DNA from 2 places in the Streptomyces sp. NPDC048606 genome. Region 2 is predicted to be linked to the other one. Evidence: riboswitches for the same ligand, from Rfam matches in the RefSeq annotation. Region 2 holds a riboswitch; the other holds the start of a gene.
The links. A riboswitch is a leader RNA that binds a small molecule or an ion and turns the genes downstream of it on or off. The one in region 2 is predicted to bind glycine.

Region 1: linked by a shared signal. The riboswitch ahead of gcvP (aminomethyl-transferring glycine dehydrogenase) and the one ahead of gcvT (glycine cleavage system aminomethyltransferase GcvT) in region 2 are both predicted to bind glycine.

Annotation. Positions count from the first base shown of each region.
Region 1 is NZ_JBEZIB010000068.1:8,336-15,510, forward strand. Features, by position in the region: gene AB0D01_RS38490 (MerR family transcriptional regulator) at 1-472, shown strand, start outside; gene AB0D01_RS38495 (DNA polymerase IV) at 566-1,972, shown strand; gene AB0D01_RS38500 (PRC-barrel domain-containing protein) at 1,950-2,309, opposite strand; glycine riboswitch at 2,434-2,532, shown strand; gene gcvP (aminomethyl-transferring glycine dehydrogenase) at 2,729-5,614, shown strand; gene AB0D01_RS38510 (DUF5999 family protein) at 5,748-5,936, opposite strand; gene AB0D01_RS38515 (hypothetical protein) at 6,207-6,827, opposite strand.
Region 2 is NZ_JBEZIB010000002.1:441,389-448,563, forward strand. Features, by position in the region: gene glyA (serine hydroxymethyltransferase) at 25-1,281, opposite strand; gene gcvH (glycine cleavage system protein GcvH) at 1,299-1,682, opposite strand; gene gcvT (glycine cleavage system aminomethyltransferase GcvT) at 1,795-2,910, opposite strand; glycine riboswitch at 3,098-3,201, opposite strand; gene AB0D01_RS04080 (AAA family ATPase) at 3,411-4,028, shown strand; gene AB0D01_RS04085 (enhanced serine sensitivity protein SseB) at 4,086-4,820, shown strand; gene AB0D01_RS04090 (enhanced serine sensitivity protein SseB C-terminal domain-containing protein) at 4,877-5,614, shown strand; gene AB0D01_RS04095 (ABC transporter permease) at 6,366-7,175, shown strand, end outside.

The sequences.
Region 1 (7,175 bases), on a different contig from region 2:
CCCCACGGCCTGCGCCGCGGCCGGGATCACCTACCGCCAGCTCGACTACTGGGCGCGCACCGGCCTCGTGGAGCCCAGCGTGAGACCGGCCTACGGGTCGGGCACGCAGCGGCTGTACAGCTTCCGCGACGTGGTCGTCCTCAAGATCGTGAAGCGCTTCCTCGACACCGGGGTCGCGCTCCAGAACATCCGCACCGCCGTCCGGCACCTGCGCGACCGGGGTTTCTCCGACCTCGAACGGATGACGCTGATGAGCGACGGGGCGACCGTCTACGAGTGCACCTCCCCGGACCAGGTCGTCAGCCTGCTCCAGGGCGGGCAGGGTGTCTTCGGCATCGCCGTCGGGGTCGTCTGGCGCGACGTCGAGAGCGCGCTGTCGCAGCTGCACGGCGAGCGCGTGGACACCGGCGAGACCGTGGTCGGCCACAATCCGGCCGACGAGCTGGCGGCCCGCCGCAACCGCGCCGGCTGACCTCCCCGGTGCGGGCCCTCGCCGCGCGCGGATCCCCGCGGGCCCGTGGGGCGGCTGCGGCCCGCTGTCAGAGCCGTAGGGCAGCATCGGGGTGTGAGAACCGCGCCGACCATCCTGCACCTGGACATGGACGCCTTCTACGCCGCGGTGGAGCAGGCGTCGAAGCCCAGTCTGCGCGGGAAGGCCGTGATCGTCGGCGGGCTCGGGCCGCGCGGCGTGGTCGCCACCGCCTCCTACGAGGCCAGACGGTACGGGGTGCACTCGGCGATGCCGACCGCGCAGGCCCGCCGGCTCTGTCCGAACGGCGCCTACGTCCACCCCCGCTTCACCCTCTACCGGCAGGTCAGCGACCTCGTCATGGGCCTGCTGCGGGAGCTCTCGCCCCTGGTGGAGCCCCTCAGCCTGGACGAGGCCTTCGTGGACCTGGAGGCGGGCGGGCGGGCCTTCGACGCGCCGGGCGCCCGCGCCACCGGGGAACGGCTGCGCGCCGACATCGCGGCCCTGACCGGCCTGAGCGGCTCGGTGGGCCTGGCCGGGTCGAAGATGCTGGCCAAGGTGGCCTCCGAGGAGGCCAAGCCGAACGGACTGCTGCTGATCGAGCCCGGTACCGAGCGGGAGCTGCTCGCGCCGATGCCGGTGCGGACCCTGCCCGGGGTGGGGCCGGCCACCGGGGAACACCTGCGGCGGGCCGGCATCACCACCGTGGGGGACCTGGCCGAGGCGGGCGAGGACGAGCTGGTGCGGATGGTGGGCAGGGCCCACGGGGTCGGCCTGTACCGGATGGCGCTCGGACTGGACGACCGGCCCGTGGTGGCCGAACGGGACGCGAAGTCGGTGTCCGTCGAGGACACCTTCGACGTGGACCTGCACGACCGCGTCCGCATCCGGGGGGAGGTGGCGCGGCTCGCCGACCGGTGCGTGGTGCGGCTGCGCGCCTCCGGGCACTCGGGACGGACGATCGTCCTGAAGGTGCGCCGCTACGACTTCTCCACCCTGACCCGCTCCGAGACCCTGCGCGGGCCGACCGACGACCCGGCGGTCGTCCGGGAGGCGGCGGCGCGACTGCTGGAGGGCGTCGACACCACGGGCGGCGTACGGCTGCTGGGGGTCGGCGTGACCGGGCTCGCCGACTACACCCAGGAGGACCTCTTCGCCCAGGCCCGCACCGAGGGGGAGGCGGCGGACGGGACGACGGGCGCGCCCCAGGAGGCGGCCGGGCAGGAGGGGGCCGCGGCGCCCGAGGAGCCGTCCGGGGAGCCGGAGCGGGCCGCCGCACGGCACTGGCCGGCGGGGAGCGACGTACGGCACGCGGTGTACGGGGCCGGATGGGTGCAGGGCAGCGGCGTCGGGCGGGTCACCGTACGGTTCGAGCGGCCGGGATCGGCGCCCGGGCGGGTCCGTACCTTCCGGGTGGACGACCCGGAACTGGAGACCTCCGATCCGCTGCCCCTGGTGGGGGAGGCGTCCTCGGACCTCTCTACGGCTTCTCCGGAGGGGTGAGGGGGCCGCGGACGTCCTCGGGGAGGGTCACGTCCAGGCCGTAGTGGTGGTAGAGCTGGAGTTCCTGCTCGGGGGAGAGGTGGCGACCCACCCCGAAATCGGGGGCGTCCCTGATCAGGGAACGGTCGAAGGGCACGCGCAGGGCGTCGTCCACGACCTCGCTGGGTTCCAGGGGGACGAAGGCGTCCCGGCCGAAGAGGCCGGTCCGGACGGCGGCCCATTCCGGCACTCCCGTGGCGTCGTCGAGGTAGACCTCGTCCACGGTGCCGATCTTGGCGCCGTTGCGGTCGAATGCCTTGCGGCCGATCAGGCTGCGCGGATCGATGTCGGTCTGCACGGTCCCTCCGTCTGGTCGCACGCGGTTCACAACTCATCCGTAATGACTACAGAAGGGCATATCGGGATGGGGGGCCACTCGAGGGAGGCCCCGGATCCCCGCTGGTAGGCTGGGTGACGGCTGTTGACCCTGTGCGGGAGAGTCCTCCGAGTGAGCTCGACGGAGGCGCCGAAGGAGCAAATCCTCCCCGGAATCTCTCAGGCATACGTACCGCACGCGACGAGGCCACTCTGGAAAGCAGGGGCGGTACCGGGCACGCAGTACCGGTTCCGCGCCTCACCGACGGTGAAAGCCGGATCGCACGGGAGACCCCCGTGGGGCCCGGTGAAGCTCTCAGGTTGAGATGACAGAGGGGGAGGCCGTCCGGGTGCCCGCGCCGTGGTGCCCCTCGCAGGTCATACGACCAGGAGGCCTCCGTCATGACCGCCAACCGCATTCCGCTCGCTCAGCTGGAGCAGGGCATCCCCTTCGAGCAGCGCCACATCGGCCCGGATGCCGAGGCGCAGGCGAAGATGCTCGCCCAGGTGGGCTACGGCTCCCTGGACGAACTCACCGCCGCCGCGGTGCCGGATGTCATCAAGACCGCCGAGGCGCTGAACCTGCCCGAGGCGCGGACCGAGGCCGAGGTGCTCGCCGAGCTGCGCTCGCTCGCCGACCGCAACCAGGTCCTCACCTCCATGATCGGCCTCGGCTACTACGGGACCTTCACCCCGCCGGTCATCCTGCGCAACGTCATGGAGAACCCGGCCTGGTACACGGCGTACACGCCCTACCAGCCCGAGATCTCGCAGGGCCGCCTCGAAGCGCTGCTGAACTTCCAGACCGTCGTCGCCGACCTGACCGGTCTGCCGACCTCCGGTGCCTCCCTGCTCGACGAGGGCACCGCCGCCGCCGAGGCCATGACCCTGGCCCGCCGCGTCGGCAAGTCCAAGGGCAACGTCTTCCTCGTCGACGCCGACGCCCTGCCGCAGACCATCGCCGTCATCGAGACCCGCGCCGAGCCCATCGGCATCGAGGTCGTCGTCGCGGACCTGTCCGACGGCATCCCGGCCGAGATCGCCGAGCGCGGCGTCTACGGCGTCCTGGTCCAGTACCCCGGTGCCTCCGGCGCGGTGCGCGAGATCAAGACGGTCATCGACCAGGCGCACGGGCTCGGCGCGATCGTCGCCGTCTCCGCCGACCTGCTCGCCCTGACCCTGCTGGCCTCCCCGGGCTCCCTCGGCGCGGACATCGCCGTCGGCACCACCCAGCGCTTCGGCGTCCCGATGGGCTTCGGCGGACCGCACGCCGGCTACATGGCCGTCCAGGACAAGCACGCCCGCTCCCTGCCCGGTCGCCTCGTCGGCGTCTCCGTGGACGCGGACGGCAACAAGGCCTACCGCCTGGCGCTCCAGACCCGCGAGCAGCACATCCGCCGGGAGAAGGCCACCAGCAACATCTGTACCGCCCAGGTGCTCCTCGCGGTGATGGCCGGCATGTACGCCGTCTACCACGGCCCCGAGGGCCTGCGCACGATCGCCCGCCGCACCCACCGCTACGCCGCGATCCTGGCCGCGGGCCTGACGGCCGGCGGGGTCGAGGTCACGCACGGCTCCTTCTTCGACACGGTCACCGCCCGGGTGCCCGGCAAGGCCGCCGAGGTCGTCGCCGCGGCCCGCGAGGGCGGCGTCAACCTCTTCCGCGTCGACGCCGACCACGTCTCCGTCTCCTGCGACGAGACCACGCTGCGCGCGGACGTCGAGGCCGTCTGGGCCGCCTTCGGCGTCACCGCCGACATCGAGGCGCTGGACGCCTCCGCCGCCGACGCCCTGCCCGAGGGCCTGCTGCGTTCGGACGAGTACCTGACCCACCCGGTCTTCCACCAGCACCGCAGCGAGACCGCGATGCTGCGCTACCTGCGCCGCCTCTCGGACAAGGACTACGCGCTGGACCGCGGCATGATCCCGCTGGGCTCCTGCACCATGAAGCTCAACGCGACCACCGAGATGGAGCCGGTCACCTGGCCCGAGTTCGGTCAGCTGCACCCGTTCGCCCCGGTCGAGCAGGCCGAGGGGTACCTCACGCTCATCACCGAGCTGGAGGAACGTCTCTGCGAGGTCACCGGCTACGACAAGGTCTCCATCCAGCCGAACGCCGGCTCCCAGGGCGAGCTGGCCGGTCTGCTGGCCGTCCGCGCCTACCACCGGGCCAACGGCGACGAGCAGCGCACCATCTGCCTCATCCCGTCCTCGGCGCACGGCACGAACGCGGCGAGCGCCGTGATGGCCGGCATGAAGGTCGTCGTCGTCAAGACCGCCGACGACGGCGAGGTCGACGCCGCGGACCTGCGGGCCAAGATCGAGCAGTACCGTGACGAGCTCGCCGTGCTGATGATCACCTACCCGTCGACGCACGGCGTGTTCGAGGAGCACGTCGCCGACATCTGCGCGCAGGTGCACGAGGCCGGCGGTCAGGTCTACGTCGACGGCGCCAACCTGAACGCCCTGGTCGGCCTCGCCAAGCCGGGTCACTTCGGCGGCGACGTCTCGCACCTGAACCTGCACAAGACCTTCTGCATCCCGCACGGCGGCGGCGGCCCGGGCGTCGGCCCGGTCGGTGTCAGGGCGCACCTGGCCCCGTACCTGCCCAACCACCCGCTCCAGCCGACCGCGGGCCCGGAGACCGGCGTCGGTCCGATCTCCGCCGCCCCGTGGGGTTCGGCGGGCATTCTGCCGATCTCCTGGTCGTACGTCCGCCTGATGGGTGGCGAGGGCCTCAAGCGCGCCACCCAGGTGGCCGTGCTCGGCGCGAACTACATCGCCAAGCGCCTGGAGCCGCACTACCCGGTGCTCTACACCGGCCCGGGCAACCTGGTCGCCCACGAGTGCATCATCGACCTGCGTCCGCTGTCGAAGGCGACGGGCGTCAGCGTCGACGACATCGCCAAGCGCCTGATCGACTACGGCTTCCACGCGCCGACCATGTCCTTCCCGGTCGCCGGCACGCTGATGATCGAGCCGACGGAGTCCGAGGACCTCGCCGAGATCGACCGCTTCTGCGACGCGATGATCGCCATCCGTCACGAGATCGAGCGGGTCGCGGGCGGCGAGTGGCCGCTGGAGGACAACCCGCTGGCCAACGCGCCGCACACGGCCGCGGCCCTGGGCGGCGAGTGGAACCACCCGTACAGCCGTGAGGACGCGGTCTTCCCGGGCGGCGTGAACCCGTCCGAGAAGTACTGGCCGCCGGTGCGCCGGATCGACGGCGCCTTCGGCGACCGCAACCTGGTGTGCTCCTGCCCGCCGCTGGACGAGTACGACAACTGATCCCGCCCGGCGGTACGCCGCCGTGACGTGGGGACACGTCGAAGGGGCCGGTCCCGGAGCTTCGCGCTCCGGGACCGGCCCCTTCTCGTGCGTCCGTGCGTGCGTACGTCCGCCCGTGCGTGCCCGTCGGCCGCTACGCCGCCGCGAGCGGGCGGTGCGGGGCGATGATCTGGCCGTCCGGCAGGAGTTCACCGGTGTCCTCGAAGAGCAGGACGCCGTTGCACAGCAGGCTCCAGCCCTGTTCCGGGTGGTTGGCCACCGGGCGCGCGGCCTCCCGGTCGGCGGACTCTGATGACGGGCAGGCAGGCTGGTGCTGGCACATGGATGCGTTCTTTCGCTGCGGTGTGGTCTGTTCGCTACGGCTCGATGCGTGATTCATGGCCGTCCCCCTGGGTCGTCCCCGCGCCTGCGGGGAGGATGTCCTCAGTCTTCCCCCACGACGGCTGCTTCGCAGGTATTTCCCGGCAGCTGTCCTCATGGATTGAGGACGCATCACCCGTGCGGGCGGTTCAGGCCAACTCCCCTGTCATTTTGGGTGGTTCGCGGATGACCCGAGCGGACTAGGCCGGATGGGCCGGACGGGTGGGTGGCCTCAGGCGGCCGGGGCGGCCAGGGTCGGAGGGACGGGAGGGGCCGGCGGGGTCAGCCGATGGGTCATTACGGGGAGCAGCTCGGACACCGTGTGCGGGCGGTACGGGGCGATGCCGGGCGGGGCGGGGGCGAGCGGCACCAGCAGGTCGGTGGCGGCGGGCAGGCCGGCGGCGGCGTCGGCGCCGACCGCCCCGTGCAGCCACAGGGTCAGCATGTACAGCTCGGGTACGGAGAGCAGGCGCGGCTGGTAGCTCTTGCCGAGCGACTCGGCCTGGCGCAGGGCCCGTTCGGTGGCCGCGACGTAGGGGCCCTCGAAGAAGTGGGAGAAGGTCCAGCCGTCCGCGGTCAGGCGGGTGTCGGCCGCCGCCACGAAGCGGTCGCCGCTGCGGATCAGGAAGCGCCACGCGGTGAGCCGCGTGCGGGGAGGCCTGCCGTCTCCCGCCGCGCCCGACATCCCCAGCCGGTCGAGGACGTGGACCGGCAGGGGGAGTTCGGCGGTGGTCGGACCCTGGACCGCGCGCAGGGTCGGGGTGTGCGCCTCGTGGACGGCGGTGGGAGAACCGAGTGCCGCGAGGACGCTGCGCAGGGCGGGCGCGGGGGCCGGGGGGACATGCAGCGGCATGGTGGGTCGCCTCTCACTTGGGAGACCTGTGGTGCAGGGGAAGGTGCGGACGGCGCTGTCGCATTCTGGGGTCAGAGGTGGGCATTGGGACAATGGCCGCGCGCCAACTCTCTGCCTCGTTTGCGGAGTTTATACGACATGTGTTCACGCAGTGTTTCGGCTACCTGTCCCCGCCATTGCCGGCAAGTCCTCTTCCGGTCCCACTGTCGTGCTATTCATGCCCAATGCGCGCGAACCTGACGCGCTGACCTCGGAGGTTACCGGAAGGGTGCTCGGCCGGAAAGTGTCGGTTATCCGGAATCGGCAAAGTCGACGTCGCATTTTCCGATGGCGACTTGCCAGGTGAAT
Region 2 (7,175 bases):
GTCGGGCCCTTCCCGAGCCCGCGACTAGAGCGACGGGTACAGCGGGTGCTTCGCGGCGAGCGCGGAGACGCGGGCCTTGAGGTCCTCGCTGTCGTACGAGGGCTTCAGGGCCTGGGCGATGATCTCGGCGACCTCGGTGAAGTCCTCGGCGCCGAAACCGCGCGTGGCCAGGGCCGGCGTGCCGATCCGCAGACCCGAGGTGACCATCGGCGGCCGCGGGTCGTTCGGGATGGCGTTGCGGTTGACCGTGATGCCGACCTCGTGGAGGCGGTCCTCGGCCTGCTGGCCGTCCAGCTCCGAGTTGCGCAGGTCGACGAGGACCAGGTGCACGTCGGTGCCGCCGGACAGGACGGAGACGCCGACCTCGGTGACGTCCGGCTGCACCAGACGCTCGGCGATGATCTTCGCGCCCTCCAGGGTGCGCTCCTGGCGCTCCTTGAACTCGGGCGAGGCCGCCACCTTGAAGGAGACCGCCTTGGCCGCGATGACGTGCTCCAGCGGGCCGCCCTGCTGACCCGGGAAGACCGCGGAGTTGATCTTCTTGGCCAGCTCCTGCGTCGACAGGATGACGCCGCCGCGCGGACCGCCGAGGGTCTTGTGAGTGGTGGTGGTGACGACGTGGGCGTGCGGCACCGGGTTCGGGTGCAGACCGGCGGCGACCAGGCCCGCGAAGTGCGCCATGTCGACCATCAGGTACGCGCCGACCTCGTCCGCGATGCGGCGGAAGGCGGCGAAGTCCAGCTGACGCGGGTAGGCGGACCAGCCCGCGACGATCAGCTGCGGCTTGGACTCCTTGGCGAGGCGCTCGACCTCGGCCATGTCGACCTGGCCGGTCTCGTCCACGTGGTACGGGACCACGTTGTAGAGCTTGCCGGAGAAGTTGATCTTCATGCCGTGGGTCAGGTGACCGCCGTGGGCCAGGTTCAGGCCCATGATCGTGTCGCCCGGCTTGAGCAGCGCGAACATCGCGGCGGCGTTGGCCTGCGCACCGGAGTGCGGCTGGACGTTCGCGGCCTCGGCGCCGAACAGCGCCTTGATGCGGTCGATCGCGATCTGCTCGACCACGTCGACGTGCTCGCAACCGCCGTAGTAGCGGCGGCCCGGGTAGCCCTCGGCGTACTTGTTGGTCAGGACCGAGCCCTGGGCCTCCATGACGGCGACGGGAGCGAAGTTCTCCGACGCGATCATTTCCAGGGTCGACTGCTGGCGCACGAGCTCGGCGTCGACGGCGGCGGCGACGTCCGGGTCGAGCTCGTGGAGGGGGGTGTTCAGGACGGACATCAAGTTCCCCTGGGGTCTCAGTTGTCGGAGTGGGTGAGCGCGGCGTACTCGTCGGCCGTCAGGACGTCCTTCGGCTCCTCCGACAGACGCACCTTGAACAGCCAGCCACCCTCGAACGGAGCCGTGTTGACCAGCGCCGGGTCGTCCACGACGTCCTGGTTGGCCTCGACGACCTCGCCGGAGACGGGGGAGTACAGGTCGCTGACCGACTTGGTCGACTCCAGCTCGCCACAGGTCTCGCCCTCGGTGACGCTCTCGCCGACCTCGGGGAGCTGGGCGTAGACGACGTCACCGAGCGCGTTGGCCGCGAACTCCGTGATGCCGACCGTCGCGACGCCGTCCACGGCGTCCGACAGCCACTCGTGCTCCTTGGTGTAACGCAGCTGCTGGGGGTTGCTCATGACCTGATTCTCCTGGATGCGGGGGAGTGGATACGAACAGTGGTCTCGGGTGGTGAGACGCGTACGGGAGCCCCGCCGCACGGCCTGCGCCGTACGACACGGACCCCGCGGGCTACTTCTGCCGCTTGTAGAACGGCAGGGCCACGACCTCGTACGGCTCATGCGTACCGCGAATGTCGACGCCGACGCCGGAGGTGCCGGGCGCGGCGTGCGCCGCGTCGACGTACGCCATGGCGATCGGCTTGCCCAGCGTCGGGGACGGGGCGCCGGAGGTGACCTCGCCGATGACCTTGCCGTCGGCGACGACCGGGAAGCCGGCGCGCGGGACGCGACGGCCTTCGGCGATCAGGCCGACCAGCTTGCGCGGCGGGTTCGTGGCGGCGCGCTCGGCGGCGGCCTCCAGGGCGGCGCGACCGACGAAGTCGCCCTCCTTCTCGAACTTCACGACCCGGCCCAGACCCGCGTCGAACGGGGTCAGCGAGGTGGTCAGCTCGTGCCCGTACAGCGGCATGCCCGCCTCCAGGCGCAGCGTGTCGCGGCAGGACAGCCCGCACGGGACCAGGCCCACGCCCTCGCCGGCCTTCGTCAGGGCCTGCCACAGCTCGACCGCGTGCTCGGGGGCCACGAACAGCTCGAAGCCGTCCTCGCCCGTGTAGCCGGTGCGGGCGATCAGCGCGGGCACGCCCGCGACGGTGCCCGGCAGACCGGCGTAGTACTTGAGACCGTCCAGGTCGGCGTCGGTCAGGGACGCCAGGATGCCGGGGGACTCGGGGCCCTGGACGGCGATCAGCGCGTACGCGTCGCGGTCGTCGCGGACCTCGACGTCGAAGCCCGCCGCGCGCTCGGTCAGCGCGTCCAGCACGACCTGGGCGTTCGAGGCGTTGGCGACGACCATGTACTCCGTCTCGCCCAGGCGGTAGACGATCAGGTCGTCCAGGATGCCGCCGTCCTCCACGCAGATGTGCGTGTAGCGGGCGCGGCCGACGCCGACGGTCGAGATGTTGCCGACCAGCGCGTGGTCCAGGGCCTTGACGGCCTCCGGGCCGGTCAGGGTGATCTCGCCCATGTGGGAGAGGTCGAAGAGGCCGGCCTTGGTGCGTACCGCGGTGTGCTCCTCGCGCTCACTGGCGTAGCGCAGCGGCATGTCCCAGCCCGCGAAGTCGGTCATGGTCGCACCGAGCGAACGGTGCAGCGCGTCGAGCGCGGTCAGGCGGGGGGCAGTGCTCATGGGTGTGGCTCCCGGGTCCCAGGGCATGACATGACGAGGACGATCCTCCCCATCTGTCATCGGAACCTGAGAGGTTCGCCGAGAGTTACCGCGGGTACGCGGCGCGCCCTCGACTTGCACCTTGGGTGGAGCGCGCGCCGTCGCCCGTCGGGGGACGGGCGTGTCGCGGCTCGCTTTTCAGATCTGCCTCATCCACGCGGTACGGGGCCTGAGAGATTCAAGGGAGGTACTTGCTCCTTCGGCGCCCGGGCACGGCCTCGCGGCCTGCCGGGACTCTCCCGCGCGGATTCAAGCGGCCGGTATGCAGTTGGTGTCCAGATGGCGCACATCATTGCACGGGTCGCGCGGGAGTGGGCGGTGGGGCCCGCAAGAACGTACGAGCGGAACCGGGCCCGCCGGATTACCGTCTCTTTACACTCAGTGGGCATGGGGCCTTCACGGCCCGATTTCGGGGGGAGAGCACTGTGCGGAGATTCGAAGTGGTGACACCGTCGGGGACCGTGGACGCGGTCCCCACCCAGCGGGGCGTACCGGCCCGCGTGGCGGGCCGCGTACGGGACCTGCGGGGCGCACCGGCCCGCGGCCCCCACCGGCTCGGCTTCGCCGCCGGTGACATCGTCGTGGTCTCGGGCCTGCCGGGGGGCGGCAAGAGCACCCTGATCAAGCGCGCCGCCGAGGGCGGGGGCATCGACTCCCAGGACGTCCGCGAGCGCTGGGAGCGCCGCATGCCGGGCGCCCTGCCCTACGCCGTCTACCGGCCCGCCGTCCGCGTCGCCCACTACTGGGGACTGTGGCGCCGGCTGAGCTCCGGCGACTCTGTGGTGGTCCACGACTGCGGCACCCAGAGCTGGGTGCGCGCGACCCTGGCCGCCGTCGCCCGCCGCCGCGGCCGCGCCCTGCACCTGCTGCTGCTGGACACCACCGCCGAGGAGGCCCTCTCCGGGCAGGAGGCCCGCGGCCGGCGCGTCTCCGCGTACGCCTTCGCCCGCCACCGCGGCGCCGTGCGCCGGCTGCTGCGCGAGGCCGAGGCCGGCCGGCCGCCGGCGGGCTGCGCCTCGGCCGTCCTGCTCGACCGCCGCTCGGCCGCCGCGGTGACCCGCATCTCGTTCGAGGGCTGAGGGCGGGGCCGGTAGCCTCGGCACGACACATCGCCGAACCTACGGAGGCAACGGCACATGCAGGGCAGCGGCTGGCCGGCGAACGAGGTGGAGCGGGTGCTCGGGGCGGCGCTCGGGCAGGCGGACGCCGGCGAGCGGATCCTGGAGGCGCTGGGCCGCGGCCACGTCTGGGTTCCGCTGCCCGAGGGCGGCGGGCCCGACAGCGACGGCCTCACCCTGCCCACGATGCTGATCGACGGCGAGGCGTACGTCCCCGTCTACAGCTCCGAGGCCCAGTTCCGGGTCGGCGCCGGCGCCGCCATGGACTTCGCCGTCGCCCCCGCCGTCGAATTCGCCCGCGGGCTGCCCCCGCAGCTCGGCATCGCCCTCAACCCCGAGGGCGCCGTCGGCGTGCCGCTGCCGCCCGCCGCCGTCGCCGCCCTGTGTCGCACCGGCCGGACCCCCCTCGACGGACCGGCCACCGGAGGGCGCGTACGGCTCTACGAGCCCGACTGGCAGGACGACCCGGTCGACTTCCTCGCCGCCGCCTCCGAGGAGTTCCGCGCCACCGGGGTGGTCGCCGCCGCGCACCGCTGCCTGGCCAGCGTCGAGGCCGGGGCGCCCGAGCTGTACATCGGTGTCCGACTGGTGGGATGGGATCCCGAGTTCCGAAACGCCCCGCTGGAGGCCCTCGGCCGGGCCCTGGCCCGCGTACCGGCGCCCTGGCCGGTGCAGTTGATCCTCCTCGACGCCGCCGAGGACCCGGTCACGGACTGGATTCGTGAGCGCGTACGCCCCTTCTACCTCCCGTAGCGCCGCTTAAGCTGGTTGGTACGCGTGGACGACGGGCGGACGAAGAGGGGTACCGGGTGAGTGCGTCAGGCACGGCCGCGGCCGGGCAGGTCGAGCACATGCTGCGCCAGGTGACACCCGGGCGCTATGACAGCTACGAGTCATTCCTGCACGCCCTCGCCGAGGGCCGGCTGTGGATGCTGCTGTGGCAGGGGCAACCGGGCTCACCGGACGCCCAGTACGGCGGCATGGAGGTCGAGGGCCTGGGGTACGCGCCCTGCGTGACCTCCCCGCAGGAGCTGGCCGCCGGTGGCTGGAACAGGGGCTACGAGGTGGTCACCGGCCGGGACATCGCCCGCGCCCTCTACCCGGACCGGTGGGGGCTGTGGATCAACCCGCACGACCGCGGCGGCGGCCTCGGCGTGCCCTGGGCCGACCTGCGCCGCGTCGCCACCGGCCTGGACCGGATGCCGGCCGGGCCGCTGCGGCTGTCCGAGCCCGCCCTGGAACTCCCGCAGTTCTACGGACTGCTGACCCAGCACGCGCACCGCACGCCGGCCGTCAGGTCGCTGCGCCGCGCCTGGGTGCAACCCGCGATCGGGTCGGCGTACCTCGCGGTGGGCCTCGACCTCTACGACGCCTCCCCGCCGGCGCTGGAATCCGTCCGGGAGATGATGCGCCAGTCGGTCGGCGCCGTGCCCGAGGGGGTCCCGGTGTGCACGGTCGCGCTGGCCGACGAGCACGACCCCGTGGCGATGTGGCTGCGGTCGCAGACGCGGCCGTTCTACGACCGGGAGGGCCAGGCGGCCTACTAGCCGCGCTCCCCACAGGCGTGCTCGAAGCCCGCCGGAGGGTCGCCGGAGGAGTTTCACCGAGCCCCCTACAGGCTTTGCCCGGGTGTGCCCGGAGCATGAGACGAACGCGTCGAGCGGACAACGGGCCGCCGGGAACCATCGTTCCCGGCGGCCTTCGCGTTGTCCGGATTTCGCCGTACCCGTCTGCCCAATAGGCGCACTGATCCTGCGAGTTGGGCGGCATGTCCGTTTGCGTACCGAACGGACGGTCTTGCTCCGCTGAGCCGTGAGCGGAGTCCGGATAACGGGAATCAGATCGTCAGATCACGGTTGCGCATCCATTCATCTGCGGGTCTGGCGGCTGGTCGAGCGACCGATGAAGACTCCCCACCCAAGAGCCGGTCAGTCCTCCAGGACCCGGTTCGGCACGTGGACTTCGCTTGTCGTTTCACACAGCACTTCCCGCACGTCAGCTGCGCCGCCCGGCACCACCGCGGGCGCCGCCGCCCGGCACGGCGCACGCTCCTTCGCACCGCACCGCTTCCGTACCGCAACGCACCGCACGCACCACACGCACAGCACCGCACGCACCGCAACGCACCTCCGTACAGCGCAGCACCGCACCGAGCACATCCGCACCTCCCGCACCGCGCACACCCGCACCTCAACGCGTTCACGTGTCCCGAGCACTTCGAGCGCCACTCCGCACCAACGCCGCCACAGCGGCGGGCATGGGCCGGCCACCCGTCGGCCGAGAGGGGTCCCCACCACGATGACGGCACCACTGCACGACACGAGCGCGGAAACGCCCGCACCCGTGTCCGTAGCCGACGTCCCAGCCAAGGCCATCGAAGGCCGCTCGCCCGGTCGCATTGCATGGATGCGGCTCAAGCGCGACAAGGTCGCGCTGACCGGCGGCGTGGTCGTGATCCTCCTGATCCTGGTGGCCATCTTCGCGCCGCTGATCGTGAACCTGCTGGGCCACCCGCCCAACGAGTTCCACGAGGACATGATCGACCCGGACCTGGGCACGCCGCTCGGCTCCTTCGGTGGCATCAGCTCCGACTTCCTGCTGGGCGTCGAACCGACCAACGGCCGCGACGTGTTCAGCCGGATCGTCTACGGCGCCCGCATCTCCCTGGTCGTCGCCTTCCTGGCGGCCTTCGTGTCGGTCGTCCTCGGCAGCTTCCTGGGCGCCCTCGCCGGCTTCCTCGGCGGCTGGGTCGACGGCGTCATCAGCCGCACGATGGACCTGCTGCTGGCCTTCCCGCAGCTGCTGTTCACCATCGCCCTGGTCTCCGTCGTCCCCAACTCCCTGTGGGGGTTCGAGGGTTCGGGCGTCCGCATGGGCGTGCTGATCCTGGTCATCGGCTTCTTCGGCTGGCCGTACATCGGCCGCATCGTCCGCGGCCAGACGATCTCCCTGCGGGAACGCGAGTACGTCGAGGCCGCCCGCAGCCTCGGCGCCGGCCGCGGCTACATCCTGATCAAGGAGCTGCTGCCGAACCTGGTCGCGCCGATCCTCGTCTACGCCACGCTGATCATCCCGACCAACATCCTGACCGAGGCGGCCCTCAGCTTC